2 regions of the Paenibacillus sp. J22TS3 genome follow, and region 1 is predicted to be linked to the other one. Evidence: riboswitches for the same ligand, from Rfam matches in the RefSeq annotation. Region 1 holds a riboswitch; the other holds the start of a gene.
The links. A riboswitch is a leader RNA that binds a small molecule or an ion and turns the genes downstream of it on or off. The one in region 1 is predicted to bind cobalamin.

Region 1 (5,848 bases):
AGAGGGAACAGTTCTCCGTTCACACTTCCTATCCGTCCTGGCAGCCACCCCGATTGGGGATATAAGAATGTAGCCGTCAAGACAGGCTATCATTTCAAATTTGATTTGAAGAGTAAAGGAAATATGTTTGACGTAAGTGACTCGGTTCTTATAAAACCAACCTTTTACTATACGAGTGAGAATGGGGAGACAAGGTTTCTGGTAGATGTATATTATCAGAGTGACACCCAGAATTTTGTGAAAATAGGCTCGCCGGATGATAAGGTTGAACGGTACGTTATTCTGAATGAACCCCTGCGAAACGTTCCGGCGGAAGAGTTAAATGATACGGCCAGGTATAAATTTGATCATTATTACAATTTTGGACAGGTTGCCGATATTGGCAGAGAGCTATTCACTCAAGAGTACAGGACTAAGGTGTCCATGAAAAAAATACCGATTGGAGGGTATGGAGCCTTGACCCTTCCAGACGGAGTCCGTACATTTATTGGTCCTAAGGAGGGCATCCCTACCAGAGTTGACCCGGATAGAGCAAATGCCTCGGTACAGAAGTGGTACGGGGAATATAGTCTTCCTGCTGATATCTACGCGGTACCAGCCGGTACGAATCTGGCTGAGTATGGGCGGACTCACGGCGGGTTGACAAACAGAAGTCCGATATTCTTAAAGCATGGTTATTTGATCGTCAACTTTGATATTGAAACTATTGACCAGGGAAATAGCAAGGAACCGCGTTTACAGTATATTCACGCTCCTCTTATGAATCAATGGCAGCTGGAGGGATATTCGCGAAAGATTGTTAATCCGTATGGACAACGGTATTCGCTGCTTGATGGAGACGCCCTGTTCTACCATGCGGACAAGTCAAGCCGGGATGATTTTCGGTCAAATGTTACCCATTAGTTGTGGCCATCCTGCTGCGAATATGCCTGCAGAGCTTGACCTACACACCCCTTTCCTTGCAGGAGAGGGGTGTGTTTCTGATGTACCAATGAATCAACGAAGGACAAACCCATGAACTAACCAATCAACAAACGCTGATTCAATGTAACCGACCAACTAAGAACCAACGAACGAGAAACCGATGAACTAACCAATCAATGAACCAATCAACAAACGCCGATTCAATGTAACCAACCAACTAAGAAGCCACGAACGACGAACCGATGAAACTAACCAACCAACCAACCAACCAACCAACCAACCAACCAACCAACCAACCAACCAACACTCAAACGAACAAACGAAATAACCACATAAGTGAAAGTTACAACATATGAAAAATTCACAATAGAAAAAACAATTTTAATTCCCTCCCTACTTACTATCACTCCTAATCCAGCCAATCCACCTCCTCAATCCATCTCAAAGAAGAAAAACAGTGAATTGACCACTATTATGAAAATTTCATATAATAGTTCTATCGAGTCTCAACACTTAGATAAGGAGGGGACAAATATGGCATTTATGATTGCTCAAAGAGCTTTTTTGAAACTATACTTAATCAAAATGGTGGAAGAGCGCCGTGGGTATGGATATCAGATGTTAGAGGATCTTAAGCAGGAGTTTAAGCCTTATGGTTATGTGCCGCCCCAAAGCGAGATTTACCGGGCGCTTCATGAGCTTGTTCAGGAGGGCGTGCTGTACCGGACCAAGAAGCTTAAAGGTAACGATCCAAGTGTAGATTTTCAGGAGATCGTTCTGTATCATTTCACAACGGATGGAAAAGACAAGGCGGATCTCTATCGCAAACAGGTCAAGATGGATCTCGACCGGTGCCTGGGGATACTCCATAAAGCGGAGCAAGATAATTTCAGTTAACGGGCAATAGCGGCGAGTGAGGGATTTGAGTTATTTAGTTTGTTTGATTTTGCCGCAGCGGTACATTTAAGGAGATATAAACGTGAACAACAAATTTATACTGCTCCGTGACCGGATTCACGGATTTTCGAGCCGCTATATTCAAGCGGCCTTGGTAGTTTTTCTTATGAAATGGATTCTGATTGCGGGCATGGTAGGGATTTTAGCGGGTTCCGCCTCAGCCCTATTCCTGGCTGGCTTGGAGCTGGCTACGGACAGCCGGATGAGCCATCCATGGCTCCTGTACCTGCTTCCAGTCGGAGGAGCCTTCATGAGTTATCTGTATTATAAATATGGAAAAAATGCCGGGAAAGGGAACAACCTCATTCTGGAGGCTATTCACCACGGCAAAGAAACCATTCCTCTTCGCATGGCGCCTCTGGTGCTTGGCGGAACGATCCTGACCCATCTGTTCGGCGGTTCAGCGGGGAGGGAGGGAACTGCGATTCAAATGGGCGGCAGCTTGGCAGCCCGGCTTGGACGCCTTCTTCGCCTGGATGCCGCAGATACCCGTATCATTCTGATGTGCGGAATCAGCGGCGGATTCGGCTCCGTCTTCGGCACGCCCCTGGCGGGAACGGTGTTTGCCCTGGAGGTGCTTGCCATCGGGATGATGCGCTATGAAGCGCTGCTGCCTTGTTTTATTGCCGGATTCGTCGGCAGCGTGGTGACTGATGCCTGGGGGATTCACCATGTGCATTTCAACATAGGAAGTGTACCGGCGCTGTCATGGCTTGTACTGCTTAAGGTGCTTATCGCATCAATTGCATTCGGGCTGACTGCCCTTCTGTTCAGCACACTAACTCATTGGGTCAAGAAAGTTTATGTCCAGTGGATTAAACATCCTGCCATGCGCAGCTTTGTAGGGGGGCTTGTTATCATCCTGCTGGTCTTTATTTTCGGAAGCCGGGATTATTTGGGGCTCGGCATCCCTTTGATTGAGCAGGCTTTTGGTGGACAAGTGCCGGATTTTGCGTTTCTGGCCAAGTTATTGTTCACCGCACTAACGCTCGGGGCCGGGTTTCTCGGCGGGGAGGTCACCCCGTTATTCGTAATCGGGGCAACGCTGGGCAGTACACTAGGCGCAGTGTTTCACGAACCGTTTGGATTCTTTGCCGCACTCGGGTTTATTGCAGTATTCAGCGGGGCGGCCAATACGCCGCTGGCTTGTTTTGTCATGGGAATCGAATTGTTTGGTTCTGGGGCTTCGGTCTACATGCTGCTTGCCTGTATCGTCGCTTACTTGTTCTCCGGGCACACGGGAATCTATACCTCCCAGCAGGTGGGTGCGTCCAAATCTAAGCTGTTCATCTTGAAGGGCGGGGAGACGCTGTCTGATTTAAATAGGAAAGAATGAGTAAAAATCAATTGTATTGTGCAAAAGGTTGATGTATAGTTAATCCAAGTAAACATAATTGGATAAAAGGGAATAGGTGTCTTAAGCCAGACGGTTTAAGACTTAATAGGGAAGTCCGGTGTAAACCCGGCGCGGTCCCGCCACTGTAACAGGGGAGTCAAATACAATTATTGCCACTGGCTTATACCATGAAGCTGGGAAGGTTTGTATTTGATGCTGATCCTGAGAGCCAGGAGACCTGCCTATTCTAACAGCACTGATGTACCTACGGGAGATAGGGAGGTGTTAAAGTTCAGCCACCCTTTCGTGCACTTATGGGGCTTTCTTTAACCTACCCTTGGTTAGAGAGAGCCCTTTTTTGATTATGTTTAACTACAAATATTACATGATGGGGGTAGGACATGGGTAACTTACGCAGCGGTAACCTTGGTTTTCCACGTATAGGAGAGAACCGGGAATGGAAGAAGGCCATTGAGGCTTTTTGGGCAGGCAAGACAGATGAACAGGAACTTCATCAGCAGCTTGAAACAATCCGTCTTGGCAATTTGAAGCTTCAGCAGGACAAGGGCTTGGACATCATTCCTGTGAATGATTTTACTTATTACGATCATATCTTAGACACTGCTTCGATGTTTGGGGTTATTCCAGAGCGCTTTGGTTACCAGGGAGGAGAAGTTCCACTATCGACTTATTATGCAGTTGCCCGCGGGAACAAGGAAGCGTCAGCCAGCGAAATGACCAAGTGGTTCAATACGAACTATCATTATATCGTTCCGGAATTATCAGGCATTAAACCTGAGCTGACTGTGAACCGTCCTCTTCAAGCGTACAAGGAAGCCAAGGAGAAGCTGGGGATTGAAGGCCGTCCGGTGCTGGTAGGTCTGTATACTTTCCTCAAGCTGTCCAAGGGATATGATACGTCCAAACTTCAGGAAGTCATTGATTTATATCTTCCTCTCTACATTCAGGTGCTTACAGAGCTCAAGCAGGAAGGCGTACAGTGGGTTCAGATTGACGAGCCGATTCTGGTTACCAGTGTCGATGATCAGGACCTCGCCTATATAAAATATATTTATACTGCAATAAATCAGCAGGTAACTGGGTTGTCCGTGCTGCTTCAAACTTATTTTGGAGCCCTCGAACATTATGCCCAAATTACGGAACTCCCCGTTCAAGGGATTGGCCTCGATTTCGTTCATGATAACGGCCATAACCTGGATTCACTCCGTCAGGTTGGCTTCCCGCAGGACAAAACGCTGGGGGCCGGGATTATTGATGGACGGAATATTTGGCGTGCGGACCTGGATCAACAGGCCGGACTTCTGGCGGAAATTAAGACTTTGGCCAAGGATGCCGACATTATCGTACAGCCTTCAAACAGTCTGCTGCATGTTCCGGTAACCCTGCGCACAGAGAGCAAGCTGGATCCAGTTCTGCAGGGTGCGCTGGCCTTTGCAGAGGAGAAGCTAACCGAGCTTGTCCTGCTCACTCGCGAGGCCAATGGAGAGAAGGTTGAGGAAGCGTTCCAGGAAAGCCGTAATGCATTATCTGCCCTGGCATCCTCGCCAGCACGTAATAAGCCGAATGTAAGACAGCTGCTGGAGCACATCTCTGAGCAGCCTTCGAAGAGAGAGCATGAGTTCTCCGTACGGAGAGTGGCTCAGGATCAAAGATGGCAGCTGCCGTTTCTTCCGACCACAACGATCGGAAGCTTCCCACAGACCTCGGAGGTTCGCGCTGCCCGTCAGAAATGGCGCAAGGGGGAGTGGTCTCAAGAGAAGTACAGCGATTTCGTGAAAGAGCAGATCCGCGACTGGATTGAGAAACAGGAAGAGATCGGAATCGATGTATTGGTGCACGGGGAATTTGAACGGACGGATATGGTTGAATTCTTCGGAGAGAAGCTGGCCGGGTTCGCATTTACAAGTGGGGGATGGGTTCAATCCTACGGCTCCCGCTGTGTTAAGCCGCCGATCATTTATGGGGATGTCGACTTCCTGGAGCCAATGACGGTGGAAGAGACCGTGTATGCCCAATCCTTGACCAGGAAGCCGGTCAAAGGAATGCTGACCGGTCCGATTACGATCCTGAACTGGTCTTTCGTAAGAAGTGATATCAGCCGCCAAAACGTCGCTTATCAGATCGCTTTTGCCCTGCGTCAGGAAGTAGAGGCATTGGAGCAAGCTGGCATTGAGATGATTCAGGTGGACGAGCCGGCTCTCCGGGAGGGGCTGCCATTGAAAAGATCTGACTGGGACAGCTACCTGGAGTGGGCCGTACTCGCATTCCGTCTAAGCACATCGACAGTAAAAGATACAACTCAAATCCATACCCATATGTGCTACTGCGAGTTCCATGATATTATTGATTCCATTCGTGCTCTGGATGCGGACGTCATCTCGATTGAGACTTCACGCAGTCACGGAGAGCTGGTTCACAGCTTTGAGGAACACACCTACCCACTGGGAATTGGTCTCGGGGTATACGATATTCACAGCCCGCGTGTTCCTTCCGTGGATGAGATGGTTTCCATGATCGACCGGGCGCTTCAAGTGCTTGATCCGAAGCTGTTCTGGATCAATCCGGACTGCGGACTCAAGACACGGGGTGCGGAAGAGACCGTCGCCTCCC
Region 2 (5,848 bases), on a different contig from region 1:
CGCCAGGCTCACAGCCCTGCTGCTGATTGTATCGGCATGGGCAATGAAGCTGGATGCTGGGCGGGCGTACCGCACAGTACGACGGGATGCCTCAGCACATCCCAGTCCGAACAGCGGTTATCCCGAGTCGGCGGTGGCCGGCTCGCTTGGCGTGCGGCTGGGCGGGGAGAATGTTTATCACGGAGTAAGCTCATTCCGTGCCTACATGGGAGATAAGACCCGAGAGCTCGTCCCGGATGATATTCCGAAGACGGCTGCCATGCTGATGTGGGTGTCAAACGCCAGTGTGCTTGCCGCTGCTATTGTGCTTGCCTTGGTGGAAGGAGGCTGGATGTGACGTCGTTGGTGGAATGGGTACTGGTGCGTCATGGCCGCACGCGTTGGAACGCAGAACGGCGTTATCTGGGTTCTACGGATTTAGAGCTGCTCCCAGGGAGTGAAGCGGAGCTGGGGCAGACGGCCAAAGAGCTGGCCGATGAGGCGTATGAAGCCGTCTTCTGCAGTGATCTTGTACGCTGCCAGGAGACCCTAATTCGGGTGCGTCCTGATTTAATTCCGATTGTCAGGTACGATCCGCGGCTGCGGGAGATGGACTTTGGACTGTGGGAAGGCAAGACTTATGAGCAGTTGAAGGATCTACCGCTGTATCGAAGCTGGCTGGATGCACCGGATCGGCACACGCCTCCTGGCGGTGAATCATGGAACCAGTTCTATGCCAGGGTATCCTCGGCATGTCGGGACATTGCTGCACTAACGGAAGAACTGGTTTGTGCGGCAGACCTGCGGGAGGCAGCTCATAGAGCTGCCGGAACTGGCCCTGACACTGAAACTAAAATTGTAACAGACACGGACGCGGACACAGACACTATAACTGTTACTGACACTATAACTGTTACTGACACTGTAACTGCTGCTGCTGCTGGTGCTGGTGCTGATATTGATATTGGTACTGGTACCGGGACTGGTAATGAACTTGACCCTGATACAACTAGAGGAACCGAGCCGGGTATAACGATGGCGAACTCAACACGCCGGGGAAGTGTGCAGTCCTCAGATACGTATTCAGGAAATAAGCCCAGCCAGGATGAGTCTGTACCAAAAGCTAGAGTATTAGTTGTGACCCACGGCGGTGTAATCCGCCTGATGCGCACACTGCTGATGCCGGGAACCGGATTTTGGGATGGAAATCTGGGGACCGGGGATGTTGTCAGGCTCCGGACGCAGCTGGAGACTTAAAGCTAACCAGGAAATAAGCCCAGTCAGGATAGGCCTGTATCAAAAGCTAGAGTATTAGTTGTGACCCATGGCGGTGTAATCCGCCTGATGCGCACGCTGCTGATGCCGGGAACCGGATTTTGGGATGGAAATCTGGGGACCGGGCATGTTGTCAGGCTCCGGACGCAGCTGGAGACTTAAAGCTAACTCGGGAACGTGGTCTCTGTTAATTCAGAGTGACTTCCAGGGTATTTTTATCGGAATTTTCTAAAAATTGTCGCATAAAGCTGCTGATAAGGGCCTGGATGAACAATTACAGGTTGTACGACAGGATGTTTTCCCCTATAATCCAGAGGAGTAGATTCACCTTTATGAAAGCGAATAACCAAGCTCTGTAAGGTCCCCGTATAGGCTGTATCCATTTTGCCAATTCGGGGTTAAAAGGGAAGCCGGTGCAAATCCGGCACGGTCCCGCCACTGTAACCGGGGACGAGCCCAATCATTAGCCACTGTACTGTAAAAGTATGGGAAGGCGGGCCATCGTCATTCAACCCGAAAGTCAGGAGACCTGCCTTACAGATTCACAAGCGGTCCTCCGAGGAAGGGACAACGTTCTGTCGAATACATATTGCTGCGGTATAGCTGTTCACATGGATTTTGTGTGAGGGAGAAGCTGCGGGGTAATCTTTCGTAGACGTAGACCTGATCTTATGGATCAGGTCTTTCTTTTGCTGGGGTCGGTTAGACTCATCGCTGATTAGGTTCGCTATTCGGGTGTAATAAGGTGGTTTCTAATTTCAGGTTAAGAAGGGGAGAGAGACAAACAATGAAGAAATGGAACAAGTTAGGGGCCGTATGGCTGCTTGCACTGGCGCTCGCGGTAACAGCAGGCTGCGGCAATAAGGACACGGCAGGAACGCAGACACAGGAGCCGGCTAAGCAGGAGACAAAAGCTCCTGAGCAGCAGGACGCGCTGAAGACGGTTTATCCACTGAAGCTGAAGGATGCGACTGGAGAAGAGGTAACTTTTGACAAGGCACCGGCCAAAATCGTATCCCTTGCCCCGTCCGAGACTGAAGCACTGTTCTCGATCGGTCTGGACAAGGAAATTGTGGGTGTGACGGATTTCGATGATTATCCGGAAGCGGCTAAATCGAAGCCTAAGATGGGCGGAATGGATGTCAATGTGGAGACCATCGTGGCGGCTCAGCCGGATGTGGTGTTTGTGGCTGGTCTGACCAATGCCGAGACTATTAAGAAGCTGCGTGATCTTAAAATCAAGGTGTTCCAGTTTAATCCGAAAACCATTGATGCTGTAATAGGAGACATTGAAACCTACGGTCAAATTACGGATCACCAGGCTGAAGCCAAAAAGGTAACCGACCAGATGCACAAGGAGCTTCAGCAGGTGACCGACGCCGTGAAAAGTCTAACCCCAGAACAGAAAAAGAAAGTGTATATCGAATTCTCACCAGGATATACCGTGGGTAAAGGCGAGTTTATGGATGAGATGATCACCTTGTCGGGCGGCGTCAACGTGGCTGGTGATCTGACAGGCTGGCAGCAGATCAATGAAGAGAACATTATCAAGGCTAATCCGGATGTGATTCTCTATGCTAAGAGCGTTGTGGACGAGAACAAGAAGACATTGGCTGATATTATTAAAGGCCGCAGCGGATGGGATCAAATCAAGGCAGTTAAAGACAGCCGCATTGTCGGTATGGATGACAACCTGCTGAGCCGTCCGGGGCCTCGTGTAACCCAAGGTCTGCTTGAAGTAGCCAAAGCGATTTATCCGGATCTGATAAAATGAGTAAAAGATTAGCGGGATATACCGGGGCCAGTCTGATTTTGCTGGTCCTCACCCTGCTGATTTGTGTGGGCACCGGCTCGGTTTCCCTGCCGCTGATGGAAATTGCACGTATTCTGCTGCACCGGATTCCTTATGTCGGCAGCTTCATTACCCCGGACTGGACGACGGCATCGGAGCAGATTGTACTCAATGTGCGTCTACCCCGCGTACTGCTTGGGTTGATCGTGGGATCGTCGCTCTCTCTGGCGGGGGCAGCCTTTCAAGGAGTGCTTCGCAATCCTCTTGCGGACCCGTTTACCTTGGGAGTATCTTCGGGGGCTTCCGTCGGGGCGGCTGTGCTGATCTTCTTCGGTTGGCAGTTCTCGTTGATTGGAATTTTCACACTGCCTGCCGTTGCTTTCATGACAGGCATCCTCACCTTGTGGGTGGTGCTGGTTCTGGCCAGGGAAAAGGGCAAGATTCCAACTGAAAGTCTGATCCTCTCAGGCGTGGTGATGCAGTCATTTCTTGGTGCGGTGGTGGCCTTTCTAACCGCGATGTCGAAGAAGACGGTCAATGAAATTTTATATTGGACAATGGGAAGCCTGAGTCTCCGTGGATGGTCGTATACGGCCATCCTTTTGCCGTATTTGGTGATTGGACTCCTGATCATATGGAGCGGGGCCCGCAGGCTGAATCTGTTCGCGCTTGGGGAACGTCAGGCCGCACATTCAGGCCTTGATGTGGAGCGCACGAAGCTGGTTATGCTGGCCGTGGCTACCCTGCTTACGGCGGCTTCGGTGTCTGTGGCTGGTGTAATCGGGTTCGTGGGCCTGGTTGTGCCTCATATGATCCGCTTGATCACCGGACCGGATTACCGGCTGATCGTTCCTTTATCGGCAATATGCGGCGGTGTATTCCTGATGTGGAGCGATCTCATCGCCCGTACGATCCTGGGACAGATCGAGATTCCTTTGGGCATCGTTACCGCATTTGTCGGTGCCCCTTTCTTTGCCCTGCTGCTGTATCGCAATAAGAAGCGCCGGGCTCATCTTCAGGAAGGTGGTACGTTATGAGCATGATTGAGGTCAGAGGGTTAACGAAGCGCCGGGGAAGCAGGAAGGTGCTGAAACAGATCAATTTCAGCGTGTCTCAAGGAGAGTTTCTTGGTGTCATTGGGCCTAACGGCAGCGGCAAAACGACGCTGCTGCATACGATTTCGGGGGTTGAAGGAATTGATGAGGGTGAAATCGTTGTGGATGGCCGGAAGGTGGAGGCCTACGGACGCAAGGAGCTTGCCCGCAAGCTTGCGGTGCTTCAGCAGGATGGCATTCCTAGTATCGCGTATCCGGTCAAGGACATTATTGAGATGGGAAGATTCCCGTTTCTGGATTGGCTTGGCCGGGATCAAAGCAAGGATACCGAAGCTGTCATAAAGAGAATTATGCATCGGCTGGATCTTGACTCTTTGGCAGATCGTCCTGTTAATGAGCTTAGCGGTGGACAGCGGCAGCGGGTGGCCTTGGGCAAGGTCATGGCTCAGCAGCCGCGTGTGCTGCTGCTGGATGAGCCTACGACTTATCTGGATATTCGTTATCAGCTTCAATTCATGGAGCTTGTGGCCCAGTGGCGCCAGGAGGAAGAGGTGACGGTCATCGCCGTCATGCACGATCTGAATCTGGCCTCCCTGTACTGTGACCGGCTGCTTGTTCTGCAGGATGGGGCGGCGGCGGCCGTCGGAACCCCTGAGCAACTGCTGACACCGGAGACGATCCACGAGGTCTTCCAAGTGCAGTCTGCGGTGACTGCCCATCCGGATACCGGCGTACCGCAGGTCATGCTTAGACGGGGGGAGCAGCCAGCCGCTGAGGATGGAGCAAACCTCTAAGAACACTCGGCATCGCAGCGCCCCTAAAGGGTACCTTCATAAGTTCATTTTATATAGAATATTTTCCCATTTGGGTAATAATGGAATGGGTGTCCAGCCCGTTATATTATATTAATTAGGAATGAAGGACTGAAAGGAGCAGTACGTATGAGTCATACCATTCTTGATCGAATCGGGCCTATCTCGCCTCCAGATAGTTCTGCAGTACAAGCTGCACAGAGAAGATTAGACAGCCTGACCAAACCGCCGGGAAGTCTCGGCAAGCTGGAGGAGCTGGCTGCCCGCCTTGCCGGGATTAGCGGTACCGCCCTACCTTCTTATACTAACCGGGCGGTTGTGGTTATGGCTGCGGATCATGGTGTCTGTGAGGAAGGTGTCAGCGCTTTTCCGGCTGAGGTGACACAGCAGATGGTTTTAAATTTTCTTGAAGGCGGGGCAGCGGTGAATGTACTGGCAAGGCAGGCCCAAGCGGAAGTAGTGTGCGTGGATATTGGGGTGAACGGGAATATCGGACACCCTGGACTCGTGAAGCGCAAAATTAAATACGGAACGGACAACATGGTAGCCGGCCCTGCCATGAGCCGGGAGGAAGCGGAGAAGGCGATCCTTGTCGGGGCTGATCTGGTGGCTGAGGCTATGAGCCGGGGCGTCAACCTGTTTGTTACCGGAGAAATGGGGATCGGCAATACAACAGCAAGCTCTGCGGTAATGAGCGCCCTGACGGGAATAACTCCGCTTGAGAGCGTAGGCCGGGGCACCGGACTGAATGACGAGCGCTTAAGGCATAAAGGGGTTATTGTACAGAGGGCAATCGAGTTAAATAAACCGGACCCTTCCGATCCGCTGGATGTGCTTGCGAAGGTGGGTGGACTTGAAATCGCCGGACTTGCCGGAGTCATTCTGAAATGTGCAGCAAGCCGTGTTCCTGTGGTCATTGATGGATTTATCTCTAC

Region 2: it holds a riboswitch for cobalamin, as region 1 does, so the genes downstream of both, KJS63_RS14175 (ABC transporter substrate-binding protein) here and metE (5-methyltetrahydropteroyltriglutamate--homocysteine S-methyltransferase) in region 1, are expected to answer to the same signal.

The regions. Positions count from the first base shown of each region.
Region 1 covers NZ_BOSF01000002.1:731,376-737,223, forward strand. Annotated here, with positions in the region: gene KJS63_RS09280 (DUF5704 domain-containing protein) at 1-903, shown strand, start outside; gene KJS63_RS26640 (hypothetical protein) at 1,173-1,346, opposite strand; gene KJS63_RS09290 (replication termination protein) at 1,459-1,821, shown strand; gene KJS63_RS09295 (voltage-gated chloride channel family protein) at 1,988-3,217, shown strand; cobalamin riboswitch at 3,275-3,477, shown strand; gene metE (5-methyltetrahydropteroyltriglutamate--homocysteine S-methyltransferase) at 3,619-5,848, shown strand, end outside.
Region 2 covers NZ_BOSF01000004.1:161,031-166,878, reverse strand. Annotated here, with positions in the region: gene cbiB (adenosylcobinamide-phosphate synthase CbiB) at 1-337, shown strand, start outside; gene KJS63_RS14180 (histidine phosphatase family protein) at 334-1,236, shown strand; cobalamin riboswitch at 1,596-1,805, shown strand; gene KJS63_RS14175 (ABC transporter substrate-binding protein) at 2,042-3,028, shown strand; gene KJS63_RS14170 (FecCD family ABC transporter permease) at 3,025-4,083, shown strand; gene KJS63_RS14165 (ABC transporter ATP-binding protein) at 4,086-4,895, shown strand; gene cobT (nicotinate-nucleotide--dimethylbenzimidazole phosphoribosyltransferase) at 5,043-5,848, shown strand, end outside.